Regions from separate parts of the Brevibacterium sp. FAM 27836 genome, predicted to be linked through region 2. Evidence: predicted binding sites of a transcription regulator. Region 2 holds the regulator's gene; the other holds the start of a gene.
What was found. The regulator LexA, encoded in region 2, represses DNA repair genes until DNA is damaged. The targets are predictions, from matches to a motif close to TCGAACANNTGTTCGA.

Region 1: a site for LexA is predicted at 7,427-7,442, ahead of ACSE4D_RS09350 (HNH endonuclease signature motif containing protein). Genes of this name have one in related genera too.

What each region holds. Positions count from the first base shown of each region.
Region 1 covers NZ_CP195711.1:2,066,153-2,076,404, forward strand. The annotation lists gene ACSE4D_RS09330 (sensor histidine kinase) at 1-1,432, shown strand, start outside; gene ACSE4D_RS09335 (hypothetical protein) at 1,429-2,124, shown strand; gene ACSE4D_RS09340 (S9 family peptidase) at 2,193-4,208, shown strand; gene ACSE4D_RS09345 (N-acetylglucosamine-6-phosphate deacetylase) at 4,237-5,481, shown strand; gene ACSE4D_RS09350 (HNH endonuclease signature motif containing protein) at 5,642-7,348, opposite strand; gene ACSE4D_RS09355 (hypothetical protein) at 7,792-8,352, shown strand; gene ACSE4D_RS09360 (hypothetical protein) at 8,574-9,236, shown strand; gene ACSE4D_RS09365 (copper chaperone PCu(A)C) at 9,544-10,221, shown strand; gene ACSE4D_RS09370 (Dyp-type peroxidase) at 10,199-10,252, shown strand, end outside.
Region 2 covers NZ_CP195711.1:3,406,132-3,416,383, forward strand. The annotation lists gene ligM (vanillate/3-O-methylgallate O-demethylase) at 1-93, shown strand, start outside; gene ACSE4D_RS15275 (PadR family transcriptional regulator) at 167-748, shown strand; gene dapF (diaminopimelate epimerase) at 795-1,784, shown strand; gene ACSE4D_RS15285 (class I SAM-dependent methyltransferase) at 1,881-2,495, opposite strand; gene hflX (GTPase HflX) at 2,625-4,097, shown strand; gene ACSE4D_RS15295 (ATP-dependent DNA helicase) at 4,094-6,064, shown strand; gene lexA (transcriptional repressor LexA) at 6,182-6,937, opposite strand; gene ACSE4D_RS15305 (LysM peptidoglycan-binding domain-containing protein) at 7,172-7,510, shown strand; gene ACSE4D_RS15310 (histidinol-phosphate transaminase) at 7,665-8,882, shown strand; gene hisB (imidazoleglycerol-phosphate dehydratase HisB) at 8,879-9,475, shown strand; gene ACSE4D_RS15320 (hypothetical protein) at 9,472-10,074, shown strand; gene hisH (imidazole glycerol phosphate synthase subunit HisH) at 10,071-10,252, shown strand, end outside.

The sequences.
Region 1 (10,252 bases), 1.3 Mb from region 2:
ATGGCGGTATCTCAAGAGGCGCGAGGCGCAGCTGCGGGAATCCATCGAGACGGCCGCGGCAGAGGACTCGATGACCAAGCGCAACCGCATGCTCATCCGCCTCGACCATGAGCTGAAGAACCCTTTGACCGCGCTGCGCACATCCGCGGCGAGCATCCGCGAAGTCGTCCGCGACGGAGGCACCCTCACCGAGGTCGAGCCCGCCGCCAAACAGGTCGACGTGTCCTCCCGTAGGGTCGCCCGACTGCTCGCTGACCTGCGCAAACTCGCCGATGTCGAAACGCGCATCATCGAATATGCCCGCGTCGACCTCGACGCGCTCATCCATCAGGCGGTCGAGGACGCCTCGACCGCGCCCGGCGCCGAGGATCGGATGATCGTGGCCACGGTCGCCCGTGCTCCGTGGCGGCTGCCCGATGTCGCCGGGGAGGAGGATCTGCTGCTCACCGCGATCCTCAACCTGTTGGGCAATGCGCTCAAATACTCTTCGCAGGCCGAGGTCGTCGAGCTGCGCGCGAACGAGCAGATCATCGATGGACACCGGTGGGTCGTCGTCGAGGTCGCCGACACCGGCAGCGGCATTCCGCTGGCCGAACAGGAAGCCGTCTGGGACGAACTCTCCCGCGGTTCCCGGGTGCGGGCGGTCGCCGGTTCGGGGATGGGACTCTCGCTTGTCCGGGCCATCGTCACCCGGCACGGCGGTTCCGTGCAGCTGTTCAGCCAGGAGGGTGTGGGCACCTCGGTGCGCATCGTCCTGCCGGTGCTCGCCGATGCCGCGCCCGTCACGGTTCCGCAGATGTCGGAGCATATGGATCGGGTCGCCGCCGGTTCGCACCCGGTGCAGCCGATGCAGCAGGCGGATTCGCGGCGGTCTCCCGGGTTCCTTCCCCCGAGACAGCCGAACGAGGCCGAACTGCAGGGCCGGATCCTCGGCACCCCGCGGCGGACTTCGAAGCGTCGCCTCGAACGGGTCGACGGAGCTTTGGTCAACCGCACCACCGGAGAGTCCGTCTCCGGTGGATTCCCACCCGATTCCGGGCAGCATTCCCAGTTCAAGCCGCCGCGGTCAGGGCCGGGCGCACAGAATCTTCCTGAGGGCGGACCGCCCGTCGGCAGCCAGCCGGGCCAGCAGCACGGGGGCCAGCAGAACTTCGGCCAGCCGGACAGCGGACCCCAGAATTTCGGGCAGTCGAACTCCGGGCCGCACGGGTACCAGCAGCCGAACGGCGGGCCCCAGAATTTCGGGCAGTCGAACTCCGGGTCGCAGGGGTATCAGCAGCCGGACAGCGGGCCCCAGAATTTCGGACAGTCGAGCAGCGGGCCGCAGGCAAACAGTGGCCCCCAGCAACCGAACAGTGGACCCCACGGGCCCCAGCAGCCGAACAGCGGACCGCAGCCGCCGTACCGCCGAGACAACGGTGAGCAGCCGTGAGCTCGGTGTCACCGCTGCGCCTCGCGGCAGCCGGGACGCTCGCGCTGACCGTTCTCCTCAGTGGCTGCTCGGTCCTGCAGATCCGCACCGAGGACAAGGACGCCGGCCCCGTGCGCGTGGGCGTGCAGAAGACACCGGGCCCCGAACCCACGGACAAGCCCACCGATGCGGGCATCCCCGAGGGGATGTCGAAGAAGACGATCTCGCTCGGCGATTCCTGTCCTGTGACCATCTCCTTCGCTCTCGGCGACGACTGGACGGGCGGCGCCGGAGACACCGACAAGTTCCGGGTGTTCCATCGCGGTTCCGACAGTCGGGATTCCGACGTCATCCTCATCAACTGCTCCGAGGACTTCGGCGGCAGCGCGCAGGCGATCATCGATTCGAAGCGCAAATACACCTTCGACGGCAAGGGCTCCCAGGTTCTGTCGGAGACGACCGGTTCCCTCAACGCCGGCGAGTATTGGAGCTTCCAAGGCGAGCTGGGGTCGTCTGAGATCCTCGCGATCAACAGCCAGCCCACACTCATGTACGGGGTGCAGACCGGATACACGATCAACGGCAGACTGGTGAATCTCTCCATCGAGATGCGCGCTGTGAAGGAACACGCGAACGCGGACGAGGACTTCAAGAAGATGCTGCCGACGGTGACGATCGGCGGGCAGAAGGTCCCGGCTCCGACCTTCCGCTAGAGGCGGTCGCGCTCAAGCGATTCTCCTTTCAGCGCCCCCTTGTCCGAGTTGCGAACTAGGATGAGGCCATGACGACCCACGACGCAGTGACCCGACTCCTCGACGCCCGCCGCCTGCAAGGCCTCCTGACGAATCAGAGCGGCCGCGTCATCGCCCAGTACTCGTTCCTCAACTCCGAGGGCAGCTCCTCCCTCAGCCACCTCGCCGATATCAGCGGCGAAGTGCCCCGCCGCATCACTCGCGGAGACCAGTCCATCGGCCCGGCCGCTCTGAGCGATAACGGGACGATCGTCTTCGCCGCCAAACGCAAGGGCGAGGACGGCAAGGACGCCGAGAGCCCGAGCCTGTGGGCGCTTCCCGACAACGGAGAGGCCCGCAAACTCGCCGACCATGAGGGCGGGTTCACCCGGATCGAGATCAAGGGGGAGACCCTCATCGTCGAGTTCCCCGTCCACACCTGGGCCGCCGATGAGAACGACCATCAGGAATTCAGTGCCGAACGCAGCGATGCCAAGATCAGCGGCATCCTCCACACGGGGTTCCCGATCCGGCGGTGGAATCAGGATCTGGGGCCGGGCCGGCAGACCCTGGCGGTAGCGAAACTCGACGAGGCTGCCGCCGACTTCCCCGAGGTCGCCGATGAGCTCAGCGCTCCGGCGGGCCTGGACTTCCGCTACCTGTCGCTGCCGTCCGGCCGCCTCATCGACTGGGCCGTCGACGACGATGCCCGGTTCGCCCTCGTCCAGCTCGAGAGGCCGATCCCCGGCCAGCTCGAAGCCAGTGAGATCTGGCGCGTCGACCTGGAGGGTGAGCCCGAGCTGCATCGGCTGACGAAGCCGGCCGCCGATCACTGCTTCGGCATCGAAGCCATCAGCCCGGACGGGACGAAGGCCCTGGTCAGCCGCGAACAGTTCTGGACTCCGCAGGCAAACCTCGCCGTCGACCTCATGGTCCTCGACCTCGAGACGGCCGAATTCGCTCCCGTGTGGCCGGACGCCGATTTCTGGTTCTCACCGATCTGGGTCGACGACTCGACGATCGCGGCGGCCGCCGACGATCACGGTCGCGGCAGCGTCTTCATCGGCGATCTGGCCGATGCGCAGCCTCGGCGCCTCGTCGGCGGTGTCGAGCAGAAGTATTCGTTCTCCGGTCTCGCACTGCGCGGGGACACGGTGGTCGCGACCGCCTCGGCGATCGATGTCGCGCCCATGCCGATCTCGATCGATCTTGCTACCGGGGTCATCAGCGAACTCGCGAACCCGGCGACGGCGCTCGACGAGGAGGGCACCCTCACCGAGGTGGAAGCCACGGCCGAGGACGGCACCCCGATCCGCGCGTGGCTGGTTCTGCCGGAGGGCGAGGGGCCGCACCCGCTCGTCGTGTTCGCCCACGGCGGCCCGTGGGGGTCGTGGAACGCATGGACATACCGGTGGAACCCTGCGCCCTTCGCCGCTGCCGGCTATGCGGTGCTGCTGCCGGATCCGGCGATCTCGACCGGGTACGGTCAGGCGATGATCGATCGCGGTCAGCAGCAGCTGGGTGGGACCCCGTTCACCGACATCATGACGCTCACCGAGACGGCCGGGGCGCGGGCGGACATCGACGCCGAACATGTCGCGTTGGCCGGAGGTTCCTACGGCGGCTACATGGCCAACTGGGTCGCCGGACACACGGGAAGCACGTTCAAGTGCATCGTCACCCACGCCTCCCTGTGGAACACCACGTCGATGGGGCGGACGACGGACAACTCCTCGTGGGACGAGGCGATGCGCGAACAGTCGGCGGAATACTCGCCACACCTCTTCGCCGATCAGATCGAAGTGCCCATGCTCGTCATCCACGGCGACAAGGACTACCGGGTGCCGATCGGGCAGGGACAGGAGCTGTGGCTCGACCTGCTCACGCAGTCGAAGACTCCGCTCAACGCCGACGGCGACACACAGCACCGATTCCTGTACTACCCGGATGAGGGGCACTGGATCCTCGGCCGCGGCAATGCCGAGGTCTGGTACCGCACGGTGCTGGCATTCCTCGACACGCATGTGCTCGGCATCGACGCGAACCGGGTCCGCACCCTGGGGTGAGCGAGAGCAGAGCGATGGAAGGACCTCGATGACACAGACCGAGCAGATCCCCGCCGAGGCGGTCATCCACAATGCGTGCATCCTCGACGGCGATCGGGCGACGTTCGCCGAGGAGACCGCGGACACGTGGATCGCGATCGCGCAGGGATCGGTCACTGCACGGGGCCGCGGGGACGGCTGGAAGGACAGGGCCGCCTCGGCCAGCGGTGACGTCATCGACGCGGCCGGCGGATTCGTGGCTCCCGCGTTCGTCGATATCCACTGCCACGGTGCCGGCGGAGCGAGCGCCGAGGACGGAGCAGGCGCTGAGGACGAAGCAAGCGCCGAGGACGGAGCAAGCGCTGAGGACGGAGCCGACGCGATCGACGCGATCCTCGACGTGCATCGTGATCACGGCACCGGCAGGCTCGCCCTGTCATTCGTCTCGGACACGATCGACGGGCTGTGCCGGTCTCTGCGTGCCGGGGCCGGGATCGTCCGCGATCGGGCCATGGTCACGGGCCTGCATGCCGAAGGTCCCTTCCTGTCCCCGGATTTCAAGGGTGCGCATGCACCCGAGGTGCTCACGTCGCCGACTCCTGAGGCGGTCGAGGCGCTCCTTGAGGCGGCCGCTGGAACGCTTGCGCAGGTCACCATCGCCCCCGAGCTGCCCGGTGCCCTCGACGCGATCAACCGGTTCACCGCGGCCGGGGTGCGTGTGGCCATCGGGCACACGGCCGCTGACTTCGAATTGGCCGCTGCGGCGTTCGACGCCGGGGCGAGTATCCTCACTCACGCGTTCAATGCGATGCCGGGCATCCACCACCGTGCTCCGGGGCCGGTTCTTGCCGCGGCCGAGGCCGAGCATGTCACCGTCGAACTCATCAATGACGGTGTCCACGTCGTGGCTCCGGTCGCACGCATGCTCCACGAACTCGTGCCCGGGCGCCTCGCGCTCATCACCGATGCCATGGCGGCAACCGGTCTGCGCGATGGAAATTATCACCTCGGTTCGCTCCCCGTCGAGGTCACGGATTCGGTAGCTCGCCTGGTCACCTCGGACGGCTCTCCCGGTGCCATCGCAGGGTCCACGTTGACGATGGACGAGGCCGTGCAGCGGGCCGTCGCCGAGGTGGGTCTCAGCCCGTTCGACGCTGTGCAGGCCGCGAGCCTCGTTCCTCTGCGAGCAGTGGGCGGTGCCGATGCAAACAACCTGCTGGCGATCGGGATGCCGGCGGACCTTCTGCTGCTCGATGACGATATGAACATCCGAGGCTCGCAGATGGGCGGTTGAACTCGGCTGAGCCCTGATGGCTGCTGGAAGCGATCGTCCTCGCACAGCGGCTGGACCAAACCGATCTCGGACGGCGGCTGGGCGAGACCATGCCGGGAACACGGCCGTACTCGGCTCTGCCCGGAAAATGGGCACAGTCGTCTCCTGCAAGCTGGGGGAGCTATTCGTCGAACAGAGAGTCGACGATGTCGTCTGCGATGAAGCGGGCGTGGAGGATCGGCGTGCGAGAGGGGTCTTTTGCGGCGGGCGGAATGTACGCCGGCCGTCCGTCGAGGAGCATCAAGGTGTCCCAATCGGAGCGATCGAGCAGGTGGTGATGATAGCTGCAGAGCAGTGCGAGATTGTTGACCTTGGTCTTGCCGCCGCGTGCCCAGGGCACCACATGGTTGGCGTCGCACCAACCGGGAGGAGCGTCACAGCCTGGGAAGGTACACCCTCGATCGCGAGCGGTGATCACTGACAGCTGTTTCCGATTGGCGAAGCGCTGCTCGGTTGCCACCTGCATGGTCTTGGCCTTGTCGCTCATGAGATGGAAGAACACCGAGCCGTTGAGGCCGTCAGCCATGAGTTCTTCGATGGGAATGGGGTTGTCAGCGCCTGTGGTGCCGTGCCCCTTGCCGCTGGCCAGATCCTCGGCCTTGGCGGTGACGACGAGGGCATACGGCGCTCCCGCGGTCGTACGCTGCTTGTCGATCGTAGAGACCAAACCGGCGAATCGCTCATAGATCCATTCCCGTGCTGAGGGCTGCTCGGCACTGACGTCGACGATCTCGCCGTTCTCGCGGACACCGACGCCTGGGGTATCGGACGGATTTCCGGCCGAGCGAACTGCAGCGAGGTTGGGCTCCGGTACGCGCTTGGCGTCATACCGCTCGCCGGAGAGCACCGCGTCGACGATCTCGAGCAGCTCTTCATCGGGAAGCGGAGCAGCTGTTCCCTCGGGTTCAAAGCCTTCGGTGTCGGATGCCAGATGCCCATCGGCAGCACACGAAGCACCTGCGATACCGGCCGCCGAGTCAGCCCCGTCAGTGTCAGGAGCATCGATGGCAGTCTTGTCGCCTTCACCGGCGGACTGAATCCGAGAGGTCAGCAGCCCGTTGAGGGTGCCGCCGGTGACGGGATCGAGCAGTCCCCGCACCTCCCAGTCGCCATTGGCCTTGGCGCGCATCGACATGCAGTACGCAGCGCGGTCAGTCGAGTCTTTCGGCTCCTCGCCGTCCGGGTCGATGTATCCCATGAGCTTGCCGAAGATCTCCCGCAGGTCCTTGAGGCGGACCTTGGGCGCGTTGCGGACCAGGCGCGACTCGACATCGGTGCGGATCTCTTGGCTGACCCAGTTGGGCAGCTTCCGCATGCAGTCTTCGATGACGGATGCCTGGGCGGCGGAGATGGTGCCGGCATGGAGCGCATCCGCGACGAGAGGGTAGAGCGGCGGCAGTGCCTGTCCGGCCATGTCGACGCGTCCGCCGAGGTTCTTGGCCATCTCGGTCCGGCGATTGGCCTCTGCGCCGGTGAGGTTGAACCGATTCTCGATGAGCGATTTCGTCGATTTGGCGCCGAAGTCACTGGGGGTGCCGACACGTTCGCAGACGGAAAGCGCAAGCGTCGACAGCGCTTCATTGATGCGTGTGATCGCCTCGACTCCGTCGGCGAGCATGATGGCCTGATCCGGTCCCATGGGGCGATCGAAGGTGCGCAGCTCATCCTTGAGGCTCATCAGCTGGGTGATGGCGGAGGTGACTTCCGGAGCGAAGCGACTGAGATCTGCCCACTCTTCGTCGGCCAGCAGGGGGTGACCGCTGGTCTGAGGGGAGTTGTCGGCATTCCGATCGGAATGATCGGAGCTGCGTTCGGGAGTGAGGGTCATGGGGATGATTTCCGTTCACCAACATCGTTGTTGTTGAAGTCCAGTGTACTCTCATCGCTCAGAGAACGCCATAGAGAATCGAAAAATATTTCGAACAATCTTCTGATGTTCGCAGATGTTCGGCGATAACGGCAGGTAAGTTTGTGTTATAAATTTGAGCCTGCTGTCAGTGGTGATCGATGGGGCCATCGCCCGCTCGCTGTCTGTGGTGATCGGCACGGCTACCGCCCGCTCGGCCGCTGTGCGAGCCGTACTGCCAGCCGCTGTGCGGGTGGCAGTGCCGGCCGCCGGGCCAGCCGAGTGCACCTGTTCGACTCGCCGGCCCACCCGCCGTCGGCCCGCCGCCGAGATCCCTGCCGCCACGCCGCGGCTTTCGCAGTCGCGAACTCGGCAGTCCGGTCCCGGCTTCGAATGCGTCACCCGGACGTGGCACGATTGGGGGTATGGATGCCCTGCTCCTCATCGACACCGACGACGCCAGCTATCCCAGTGATGACGCCATGGAGACCCTCGGCGACATCGTCACTCGCACCCGAGCCGTGGGCGGTGTACTCATCTTCGCCTCCACGAAGGAGGGCCTCGCCGACACTCCGGACGAGGAGGTGAGCATCTTCGTCCCCGACGAGGAGGATCTGGTGCTCCGCTCGAATGGTCCCGATGTCTTCGAAGGTGTCGACGATCTCGCGGCCGGTCTGCACGATATGGCCGTCGACCGGATCATCATCGCCGGCGCCGACGACACCGCGGAAGCTCCCAGCGCCAGCGCCAGCGCCAGCGCCAGCGCCGATACCGATGCCGATGCTCCCGCCGATGCTGATGCCGATGCCGATGCTCCCGGTGCGGTGTACGCCTCGGCGATGGCCGCGCTCGTGTGCAACTTCGATGTCATCGTCCTCTCCGATTCCACCACCGATCCTCACGGCGAACTCGTCACCTGGACCGATGCCGCCGAGTCGGCCGGAGCCATGATCAAGAAGACCGCCGACACCTGGCTGCGGATGTAGCTTTCGTCGCGCCCATGTTCACGGGGTCGATGAAGCGCCATCCGAGGTCACAGCGCTGCGAAGAAGAGCCGTGGTGCCGATTCGAGGCTCCCGCCGCCCGCAAGTTTCTACTTTGAGTAGAATGTGTGAATGGGTTGGGAATTCCACCTTCGTCCAGGCACCGATGGCACACGCATGTCGGTGCAGAGAGGCGAACTCGGGGCTGCATCAGAGGAGGAGCCATGACCGGATGGACGAAGTCCGTTCGCGCGCTCTTCGCTGCCCTCATCACGACCCTGCTGGCCCTGCTCATGCACCTCGGTGCCGGCGGCAGCGCCTCGCTCCTGGGCACCGGCGTCGTGTTCGTCCTGGTGCTCTGGGCGGCGATGATCCTCGCCGGCCGACGCCTCGGGTATCTCACTCTCACCGCTCTCCTCGGCCTCGGACAGGTGCTCATGCACCTGACGATGAGCTGGTCGGTGAACGCACACTCCGGAGCCCATGCGGGCGCACCTCCCGCCTCGGCGGGGGAGGGATCCGCCGGAGCCGCGATGAGTGCTCATGCGGGACACATCGTCCCTGCCCCGGGCACCCTCGACCTCGGATCGGCCGCCGCGGCCGCTTCTCATGCGCACGGCGGCACTTCGCCCGGGATGATCCTTGCCCACATCGCCGCGGTTCTCATCACCGCCGTGATCCTCAAACACGGTGAGGACATCGTCCTCACCATTCTGCAGCTGGCTCTGGGTCCGGTCGCCGGTGCACTGCGGGCCCTCGCCGAGGCGGCCGGCATTCTGGCCGACCATCCCTACCGGTCCGTGCTCGTTGCGTTCCGGCTGCCGCAGCCGATCGCTTCGGCCGTGGTCGGACCGAACTATCGCCGCGGCCCTCCTGCCCTCGTCTGACACCTCACTGCGACGGCGAAAACCGCCGTCACACCAACCCACCGAATGGTGGCAGTCGAAGACACCCGCGAACCAACACCGCTGCGAACCGGAACTGCCGCAACCCGGCACCGATGCGCCCCGATTCTGCCGCGGTTCGCCGCACCTGCACGACCAGCAGCGCACTCGATTGCACGAGCGGCCGCACACTCAATCGGACGTGCAGCCGCGAGCTCGAGCGCGTCAGCGGTGCCCCGATCGGACCGTGCACGCAGCGGCCCGTACGCGGCGGTATTCGACTGCACCGAAACACGAAAGTGCAGACATCATGCGAAAGAACATCACCCTGGCTATGGCCCTGCCCATCGCCGTCGTCATCGGCCTCTCCGGCTGCGGCCAGTCCGGCAGCCAGGCCGCCGATTCCTCGCAGCCTGAAGCGAGCGACTCGGCGTCGAACAGCCCCGCCTCCTCGCAGGTCGACGCCGATGCGCTCAGCCTCGACGACGCCTGGGTCAAGGCCGCTGAGGACGGAATGACCGCGGTCTTCGGCGAAGTCCGCAACAACACCGATCACGACATCAACCTCATCGAGGCGAAGTACCCGGACGCAAAGATGGTCGAACTCCACGAAACCTCTGAGGACGGCTCCGGCGGAATGTCGATGCAGGAGAAGGAAGGCGGCTTCGACATTCCGGCCGGGGAGAGCCTCAGCCTCGAACCCGGCGGCGATCACATCATGATCATGGGCTTGAAGAAGGCGATCCGACCCGGCGAGGAGATCACTCTCGACCTTGTCACCGCCGATCATCAGAGCATTGAGGTCACAGCAGTGGCGAAGGAGTACTCCGGGGCCGAGGAGAACTACGCCCCCGGGGAAGCCGAGGGCGCCGAATCCGGCGACGACCACGGCGATCATGGAGACCACGGCGACCACGGAGACCACGGCGACCACGGCGACCACGGAGACCACGAGGACTCCGATCATGGAGACCACGGTGACCACTGAGCAGTCTCCCTCCGGGTTCAGCCGCCGAGGT
Region 2 (10,252 bases):
ACCGAGGTTCGTGCTGTTGTCAGCCCGGTCCCGTATTCGACGGTCGCACGTCAGACGTATAAGGGCGGTTGGCGGACCGGCTACACGAACTGACACCGCTATCCTGAGAGGGCCCGGACTTCGGTTCGGGCCCTCAATGCGTTCGACTACAGGGAGATTCAGACCTATGAGCCTACGCAGTGCCCTCCTCGTGCTCCTGCGGATAGCACCCATGTCCGGCTACGAGCTGCAGAAGCAGTTCTCGCAGTCCGTCGGATACGTCTGGCACGCTCCGGACTCGCAGATCTATCCCGAGCTGAGGAAGATGGCCAAGGAAGGACTCGTCGAGCCCGAAGAGCAGACCCGGGGGAGCGTGGCCACCCGGCGGGTGTATCACGTCACGGATGCCGGTGAGGACAACTTCGCCGAATGGATGCGCACTCCGCTGAAGTATCAGCGCACGCGTGACGCTGCGCATCTCAAAGCCGCGTATCTGGAATCAGCCGATCATGAGACCCGAACAGCCTTCCTCAACGATCACATCGCCCATTGGACTTCTGAACTGAAGTGTTGGGAAGACGAGATCGACAAGATCGACACACTGACCACACCTATGCTCCAGCGGCGACTGGAAGTGACCCGCCCCGAAGACCGCGAGAAGACGATCGCGTTCAAGCGATTCGCCTATGAAGGACTGGCCGAGAAGGCACGAACCGAGATCGCGTGGGCGCAGAGGGGCCTCGAGCTGGCGAAGAGATTCGGTCCCTGATCGGAGACTGTATCGAGCCGCCGAGGTCCACCGATAGGATGGTGCCATGAGCACTCCGGATACCCCGTTCGCCGCCTGGACCGATGTCTCCTTCCTCAAGGGACACGGCACGCAGAATGACTTCGTCCTGCTGTCCGACGATGACAGCGAACTCGAGATGCATCCGGAAACCGTGGCCACACTGGCCGACCGGCGAGCCGGGCTCGGCGCCGACGGCATCATCCGCATCGTCCGGTCCGCCGCCAGCGGCATCCCCGGCGCAGCCGAGCAGGCCGCAGCCGGCGCCGAATGGTTCATGGACTACTACAACAACGACGGCAGCCTGTCCGAGATGTGCGGCAACGGTGTGCGTGTCTTCGCCCACGTGCTCGTGACCAGCGGTCGCGTTCCGGCCGATACCCGCGACATCCTCGTCGGCACCCGCGACGGAATCAAAACCGTGCGCACCACCCTCAACCCGGCACTCGGCGTCCAGACCGGCGACGACGTCGTCGGCACGGGAGCGTCGGGACCCGGCTCGGCCAGCGACGCCTGGTACACGATCGACATGGGCGACTGGTCACTCGACCCGTCGAGCTCGGTGCTCGTGACCACCGGCGGCGTCGAAGTCGCTCGACCCGGACTGCGCGTGTCCACCGGCAATCCGCATACGGTCGTCGCGCTGGCCGAACACTCCGAACTCTCTGCCGCCGATCTGCGTGACGCCCCGGTCCTCGACCCGGTGCCCGCGGACGGTTCGAACGTCGAATACATCGTCATGGAGCCCGCTCGCTCCGACGTTGCCGGAGGAGAGGGCGCACTGCGCATGCGGGTGTTCGAACGCGGAGTCGGCGAGACCCGCTCCTGCGGCACCGGCGCATGCGCCGCAGCGATCGCCGCCCACCACTGGGCGGGGGAGACCTCGCCGCTGCAGTGGCGCGTCGACGTGCCCGGCGGACAGCTGCGCATCGAGATCGACCCGAACCCCGAGGGCACGAGCGGACGTGTCAGCCTCGCGGGCCCCGCGACCCTCGTCGCCAGCGGCACCATCAGCTGAGGCGCGAGCGGACCGCACTTCGTACGCGCAGCCGAGCCCGACCTCGGCGAGGGAAGACCTCAGCCTCGGCGCGGAATGACGTGTCGAACCGAAGACTCAGCCGCGGTGGACGGTGAGGACGCGAAAGCCCTTCGACGAACCCGTGCGTTCGATCGTGAACCCGTCCCCGAGCATCTGCGCGATCCATTTCTGCAGGGAATCGGCCCCGAGGTTCTTCGACACGACGAGATCGGCCCGACCGCCCGGCGCCAGTCGCGGCAGCCAGGTCTCAAGCAGTTCGTGGAGGGCGGCCTTGCCGATGCGGATCGGGGGATTGGACCGGATGGCGGAGAACTGGAGGTCCGCGGGGATCTGCTCGGCGGTGACGGGAGCAATCGAATCGAGTCCGAGCCGGCGCGCGTTCGCCGCTGTCGTCTCCAGGGACCGGGAGTTCACGTCGAGTGCCCACACTCGCAGGGCCACCTCGGCGTCCTTGGCCTCCAATGCGGTGTGCAGGGCGATCGGCCCCCACCCGCAGCCGAGGTCGAGGACATCACCGGTCGGCGGTTCGGGCAGATGCCGCAGCAGCACGGCGGTGCCGAGATCGAGGCGAGTCGGTGAGAACGTGCCTGATACGGTTTCGACGGTGACCTCGCGGCCGGCCAATTCGAGGCGCAGTTCGCGGGTCTTGGCCTCACTGCTCGGAGATTCGGTGAAATAGTGCTCTGACACCACTTCAGTCTAGACGGCTGTGGGAGAATTGATGGACACCATCGTCGGTGCGATGCGCCACCGTCGGTGCGCAGCAGGACCACGCCCACACGATCAGTACCGTGCGGGCGGCAGAGAACAAAGGAATGAATGACGTCTGAAGACAAGGAGCGTCGCAACGCGATGCTCGACCGTGTGCTCTCCCGAGGCGCCCAGGCCCTGGACGATCACGACACCACCCGCGAGGACGACCAGTTCGACCTCGCCGAGCGTGCCGCACTCACCCGTGTGGCCGGACTCTCCACCGAACTCGAAGACATCACCGAGGTCGAATACCGCCAGGTCCGACTCGAACGCGTCGTGCTCGCCGGCATCTGGAACACCACTCAGGCCGAAGCCGAGAACTCGATCCGTGAGCTCGCGGCGCTGGCCGAAACCGCCGGTTCGGACGTCCTCGACGCGCTCATCCAACGCCGTGACAAACCGGACCCCGGCACCTACCTCGGCAAAGGCAAGGCGAACGAACTCGCCGAGATCGTCGCCTCCGTCGGCGCCGACACCGTGATCATCGACTCCGAGCTCGCCCCCAGCCAGCGTCGCGGCCTCGAGGACGTCATCAAGGTCAAGGTCGTCGACCGTGTCGCCCTCATCCTCGACATCTTCGCCCAGCATGCGAAATCCCGTGAAGGCAAGGCCCAGGTCGAACTCGCCCAACTCGAATACCTCCTGCCGCGCCTGCGCGGTTGGGGCGAGTCGCTGTCCCGGCAGGCCGGCGGTCGTGTCGCCGGCGGTGCCGGAATCGGCTCCCGCGGACCCGGTGAGACGAAGATCGAACTCGACCGCCGCCGCATCCGCACCCGCATGTCCAAACTGCGCCGTGAGATCGCCGCAATGGCCCCGTCACGGGAGACGAAGCGGAAGAACCGCGCCCGCCACCATGTGCCCTCGGCCGCGATCGTCGGATACACGAACGCGGGCAAGTCCTCCCTGCTCAACCGGCTCACCGATGCCGAGGTGATGGTGCAGAACGCGCTGTTCGCCACCCTCGACCCGACCGTCCGACAGGCGAAGACCGCCGACGGCATCGTCTTCACCTACACCGACACCGTCGGTTTCGTCCGCAACCTGCCCCACCAGCTCGTCGAAGCCTTCCGCTCGACGCTCGAGGAGGCCGCCGGTTCGGATCTGCTCCTCCACGTCGTCGACGCCTCCCACCCGGACCCGCACGGGCAGATCCACGCCGTGCGCGAAGTCCTCAAAGACGTCGAGACCGGGGACATCCCCGAACTCCTCGTGTTCAACAAGTCCGATCTCGCCGAGGAGGCCGTGATCACCGGTCTGCGCGCGGAATATCCGAAGGCGCAGTTCGTCTCGGCCGTGACGAGGGAAGGCATCGACGCCCTCGTCGAGGCCATCGAGAGTCGGCTTCCCGCCCCGGACATCGACATGACGCTGCTCGTCCCCTATGAACGCGGCGACCTCGTGTCGAAGATCTACGCCCTGGGCACCGTCGAACACGAATCCCACGGGTCCGAAGGCACGAGCCTGCAGGTGAAGGTGCCGGCCGAAATCGTCGACGAGCTGCGTGAGTTCCAGCGTCCGGACCTGGTCATCGACGAGTGAAGGCTGTCGACGACCTCCTCGAATCCGCCGTTGGGGCCATCGGCGGATCGCCCAGGCAGGGTCAGCAGGATATGGCTCAAGCGGTCGCCTCGGCGGTCGACAAAGGCATCCACCTGCTCGTGCAGGCCGGCACCGGCACGGGCAAGTCCCTGGCCTACCTCGTGCCGGCGGCCGAATACGTCAATCGCACCGGCGGGAAGGTCGTCGTATCGACAGCGACCCTGGCGCTGCAGACGCAGATCATCCACCGTGACCTGCCGCGTCTGTTCAAAGCCGTGAAGAAGGACCTCGACCCGCTGCCGAGGGCCGCTCTGCTCAAGGGCCGACGGAACTATGTATGCAAGCACAAGCTCTCCGGCGGGTACCCCGACGAAGGCGAAGGAATGCTCTTCGACCTCGGTGCTGACGCCGAGGCGGGACGCAAACCGGCCGAACGCTCCGGCCTGGGCGAGGAGATCCAGAGGATCCGCACCTGGGAGAAGACCACAGACACCGGTGACCGTGATGACCTCATGCCCGGTGTCAGCGACCGCGCCTGGTCGCAGGTGTCCGTCAACGCCTTCGACTGCCTCGGATCGAACTGCCCCCTGTTCACCGAATGCTTCGCTGAGATCGCCCGGAACAAGGCCGCCGAGGCGGACATCGTCGTGACCAACCATGCGCTGCTGGCCATCGACGCCTTCGGCGAATCGAACGTGCTGCCCGAACACGATGTCATCATCATCGACGAGGCCCACGAGCTCAAGGACCGGGTGACCAACGCCCTGTCCGGGCAGATCAACACGAGCATGCTCTCGGCCGCGACGAGTTCGGTGCGCAAACACACCACCGTCCAGGACGGGGTCGTCTCCCTTCTCGACTCCGCTGCGGCGGCACTCGAACGCGCACAGTCCTCGGTGCCCGAAGGACTCATCCTCCATATGAGCGAAGCCCTCGGGCTGGCATTGACGCAGATCCGCGACTCCGCCCGACAGATCATCAACGACATCGGAGGCAAGACCGAAGACGCCGATGCCGGCCGGCAGATGGCCAAGGCCCGGTGTCAGGAGATCTTCGAACTCGCCGAACGCTTCTGCGATCCGGGCAAGAACGACGTCATCTGGCTCTCGCGGTCGACATTCCGGGAGAAGGAGACGACGAACCTCGTCGTCGCACCCCTGAGTGTGGCCGGGACCATGCGCTCGGGCATCTTCGAAGAGTCCACCGTCGTGGCCACCTCGGCGACTCTGTCCTTGGGCGGGAACTTCGACGCGGTCGCCGCATCCTTGGGACTCTTCGGCCCCGACGCCCCGAAATGGGACAGCCTCGACGTCGGCTCGCCCTTCGACTACGGCAGACAGGGCATCCTCTACGTCGCCTCCCACCTGCCCAAACCCGGACGCAGCGGCCTGAGCGACGAAGCGCTCACCGAACTCGAAGAGCTCGTCAGAGCCTCGAACGGCGGGGCACTGGGACTGTTCTCCTCTCGGGCGGCGGCCAATGCCGCAGCCGAACACCTGCGGGAGAAATTCGATTTTCCGATCCTGCTCCAAGGAGATGACGGCCTGCCCGCACTCGTCTCCCAATTCACCGCCGATGACCAGACCTGCCTGTTCGGCACCATGTCACTCTGGCAGGGAGTCGACGTGCCGGGCCGGACGAACCGGCTGGTCATCATCGACCGGCTGCCGTTCCCGCGCCCCGACGACCCGCTCATGCAGGCCCGCGCGCGGGATGCCGATCAGCGGGGTGTCAACGGCTTCATGGCCGTCTCCGCCACACATGCCGCGCTGCGTCTGGCACAGGGAGCGGGTCGGCTCATCCGCTCGACCAAGGACAGGGGAGTGGTGGCCGTGCTCGATTCGCGGCTGCGTTCGGCCCGGTACTCCGGCTTCCTCGTCAACTCGATGCCGCGGATGTGGCCGACGACGAACGCTCAGCTCGTGCGCACGAGCCTGGCCCGCCTCGCCGAGTCCGAAACGGAATGACTAGGCACTGCGCCTCGACGACCGATCGCTCCGCCTGAATGGCAGAACGCCTGCGACCGATCCGGTCGCAGGCGTTCTGTGTTCGAGCGTTGAGTGCCGGGGCCGCCGGCAGTGTGCTCAGAGGCGGCGGATGACAGCGACGACGAGCCCCATGATCTGGGCGTAGGTGCCGTCGATCGGCTCATAGTTCTCGTTCTGCGGCATCAGCCACTGCTCACCCGCCTTGCGCTTGAGCGTCTTCACGGTCGCCTCGCCGTCGAGCAGCGCCGCAACGATCTGGCCGTTGTCCGCGGTGTGCTGCTTGCGCACGACCACCCAGTCGTCGTGGCAGATGGCGGCTTCGATCATCGAATCGCCGACGACCTTGAGCAGGAACATCTCACCGGAGCCGACGACCTGCGTCGGCAGCGAGAAGATGTCATCGACTTCCTGTTCGGCGAGGATCGGGCCACCGGCGGCGATCCGTCCGACGACCGGCACCTGCACGGTGTTGTTGGCAAGCTCTTCGAACTTCGCCCGCTCCGCCTCTTCCTCTTCGAACGGATTGACGACCTCGATGGCGCGCGGGCGCTTCGGATCGCGGCGGACATAACCGAGACGTTCGAGCTGGGAGAGCTGGTGGGCCACGCTCGAGAGCGAAGCGAGTCCGGCGGCCTTGCCGATCTCGCGCATGCTCGGCGGGTAGCCGTTGGTCACGACAGCGCGTTCGATGGTTTCGAGCACGAGACGCTGACGTGGGGTGAGGCGGAAGTCGTCTTCGCCGGTCGAACCCTCAGGGATCTGAATCTCGTCGTCATCGCTGCGAGCGGCAGCGATCTCACTGGCAACATCTTCGTTGCGAGGCCGGCCTCTGCCTCGTTTGTTCTGAACCATTGCTCGTTCCCCTTCGTTCTATTCCCTGCCGCTGGACGCCGTGATCTCCGCTTCGAAGATTCTCGTGTCAGTGCCGGCTGAGATGGTTCTGACAGATCAATCAACAACGCTGGTTCCCTCTCATTGTCGCATAGATGTTCGAGTTGGACTGGACATTTGTTCGATTGGCATGTTGAATAGAACAGACGTTCTACCGATTGCTGGTGGAATCGTACGAATGAAAGAGGTAATGCGATGTCTGCACAGAACACCGGGCTGCGCCTGACCACTCGTGGACGCCAGGCGGTTCGCCTTCTCCGGACCCTGCTCATTGCTCTCGTCGTCATCGGCGGAGCGCTCCTCCTCGCCACCCAGTCGTTCTCGGCCGCAGCGGTCGCCGAACCGGAATCCGAGAGCATCGGCATCGAAGCCGACGCGGTCGTCGTCGGTGAAGGCGAGTCGCTGTGGACCGTGGCCTCGAGCCTCGGACTTGATCGCGATACCCGCGATGTCGTGGCCGATATCGTCGACATCAACCATCTGACGACTCCGACCGTCCACCCTGGCCAGACCCTCGACGTCCCCGTCCGCTGAGGGCCGGCCGGGTGAGACCGGCAGCCGCGCAGCGTGGCAACGTGCGAGGTCGCCGGGGAGCTGCTTTCGGCCGCATCGGGCCGGAGCTCCGATGTCGGATCTCGAGGCTCGACCCGCCGCCGGAGCGGTGGGAGTCTCTCGGTAGACTGATCGCGTGGGAAACATCGAATCTTTGCCAGTGCGTGCCGACCTCGTCGGGCTCAAGCCCTACGGGGCTCCGCACCTCGACGTGCCGGTCCAGCTCAACGTCAATGAGAACGCCTATCCGCTCCCGGACGTCGTCGTCGACAGCATGCGTGCCGCCGTCAACAATCACTTCTCCGGGCTCAACCGCTACCCGGACCGGGAATTCACTGCGCTGCGCGAACACCTCGTCACCTATCTCAACGGTGTCAACGAACGCGCAGGAGACACAGTCGCACTCGAACCCGGCATGATCTGGGCAGCCAACGGTTCGAACGAAGTCCTCAGCCACATCGTCCAGGCCTTCGGCGGCCCGGGCCGCACCGTCCTCGGCTTCACCCCGTCCTACTCCATGCATCCGCTCATCACGACCGGGACCGGAGCCGAATGGAGGCACGTCGACCGCAGGGACGACTTCACCCTCGACGCTGAGACCGTCGCCGCCGAGGTCGCACGGGTCGACCCCGATATCGTCTTCCTCTGCACCCCGAACAACCCGACAGGCACCTCGATCGGCCTCGACGTCATCGACGCCGCCTACGAGAACTGTTCGGGCATCGTCATCGTCGATGAGGCCTACGCGGAATTCTCCCGCCCGGCCGCATCCTCGGCGATGACCCTGCTCGACGGCCGTCCGCGCCTCGTCGTGTCCCGCACCATGAGCAAGGCCTTCGCCTGTGCCGGGCTGCGCTTGGGCTATGCCATCGCCGCCCCCGAACTCATCGACACCCTCCGCCTTGTCCGTCTGCCCTACCACCTGTCCGAGGTCACACAGGTCCTTGCCTGCACCGCCCTCGAACACGCCGACGTGCTGCTCGGCAACGTCGACCGGCTCATCGACTCCCGCAACCGCATGTCGGAGCATCTCGCTGAAGTCGGCTTCACCGTCCACGACAGCGATTCGAACTTCGTGCTCTTCGGCAACATCTCCTCACCGGCACGACTGTGGCAGGAGCTGCTCGACCGCGGCGTGCTCATCCGCGACATCGGCATCGCCGGCCACGCCCGCGTCAACGCCGGCACCGAGGATGAGACCGACGCGTTCCTTCGCGCCATCGATGAGATCCTCGCCGAGTCCCCGGACATCCTCGCCGAACGACCGACGTCTCCGCCCAGCTCAACGGCTCCCAGCGCGGCTCCCTCCGGCTCAGCTCCGTCATCCTCCGCCCCGACGAAAGGCACACCATGAGGCAGGCCCAGAACTCACGCACCACCTCCGAGTCCACGGTGTCCGTGTCCGTCGACCTCGACGGCACCGGCACCTCGAACATCTCGACCAGCGTGCCGTTCTTCGACCATATGCTCACCGCCCTGGCGAAGCACTCGATGATCGACCTCGACGTGACTGCCACCGGCGACACCCATATCGATGTCCACCACACCGTCGAAGACACGTCGATCGTGCTCGGCCAGACTCTGCGTGAAGCCCTCGGCGACAAGATCGGCATCCGTCGCTACGGCTTCGCCGCGGTTCCACTCGACGAAGCCCTGGCCCAGTGTGTCGTCGACGTCTCCGGTCGCCCCTACTTCGTCCACGCAGGCGAACCCGACGGTCAGCAGTACCACCTCATCGGCGGTCACTTCACCGGTTCGATGACCTCCCACTCGCTCGAATCCATCGCCTTCCACGGCGGACTGACCGTCCACCTCGACCTCGTGCGCGGTCGCGATCCGCACCACATCGTCGAAGCCCAGTTCAAGGCCTTCGCCCGTGCCCTGCGCGAAGCCGTGGAAGAAGACCCCCGCAGCAATTCCGTTCCCAGCACCAAGGGAGTCCTGTGAGCACGACCGTTCTCGTGACCCCCTTCGGGGTCGCCCAGCAGCTGGCCGCAGCCTGCGTGCTGTCGAACATCCACGGCACCATCGTTCCGATCGGGGAGTTCACCGGAATCGTCCTCGCCGACACCGATGTGCAGGCCGGCAACGAGGCGGCTGCCGCGATCTCGAAGCTCGCGGGCAAACATGAGGTCCTCCTCCTCGTCCGCAGTGAAGAGCAGATCGATGCCGGACATTACCGTCACGGCAACCGCGAATCCGATGTTCCCGCCGGGCTGGCTCTGAAGAACCTGCCCGATGTGCTCGAAGGTCTCCTGCTCGAAACCGTCGCCGCCGAAGACGTCGACGGCAATATCCCGACGAGTTCGATGACGAAGCTGCAGGCCAGCGCCGCCACCATGACGCCGGGACGTGCCGCGGTGGCCCGCACCGCGCTGCTGTGGATCGTCGCCGCGGTCCTCGCCGGTCTCGTCGCTGCCTTCGGCGTCGCATTGGGCCTCGGCGGCAACACCGTCGCCTGGGTCGTCGCCGTCTTCGGTGCCATCGTCCTCGGATTCTCCCTGTGGCGGATCTGGTCGGTGCTGAGCAAGGGCGCAAAGCGATGACGACGGTCGCGGTCCTCGACTACGGCGCCGGAAACGTCCGCTCCGCTGTGCGCGCGGCCGCTGCCGCCGGCGCCGAGGTGACACTGACGGCCGACCACGACGTCATCAACGACTCCGATGGTCTCCTCGTCCCCGGCGTCGGTGCCTTCTCCGCCGTCATGACGGGACTGCAGAACGT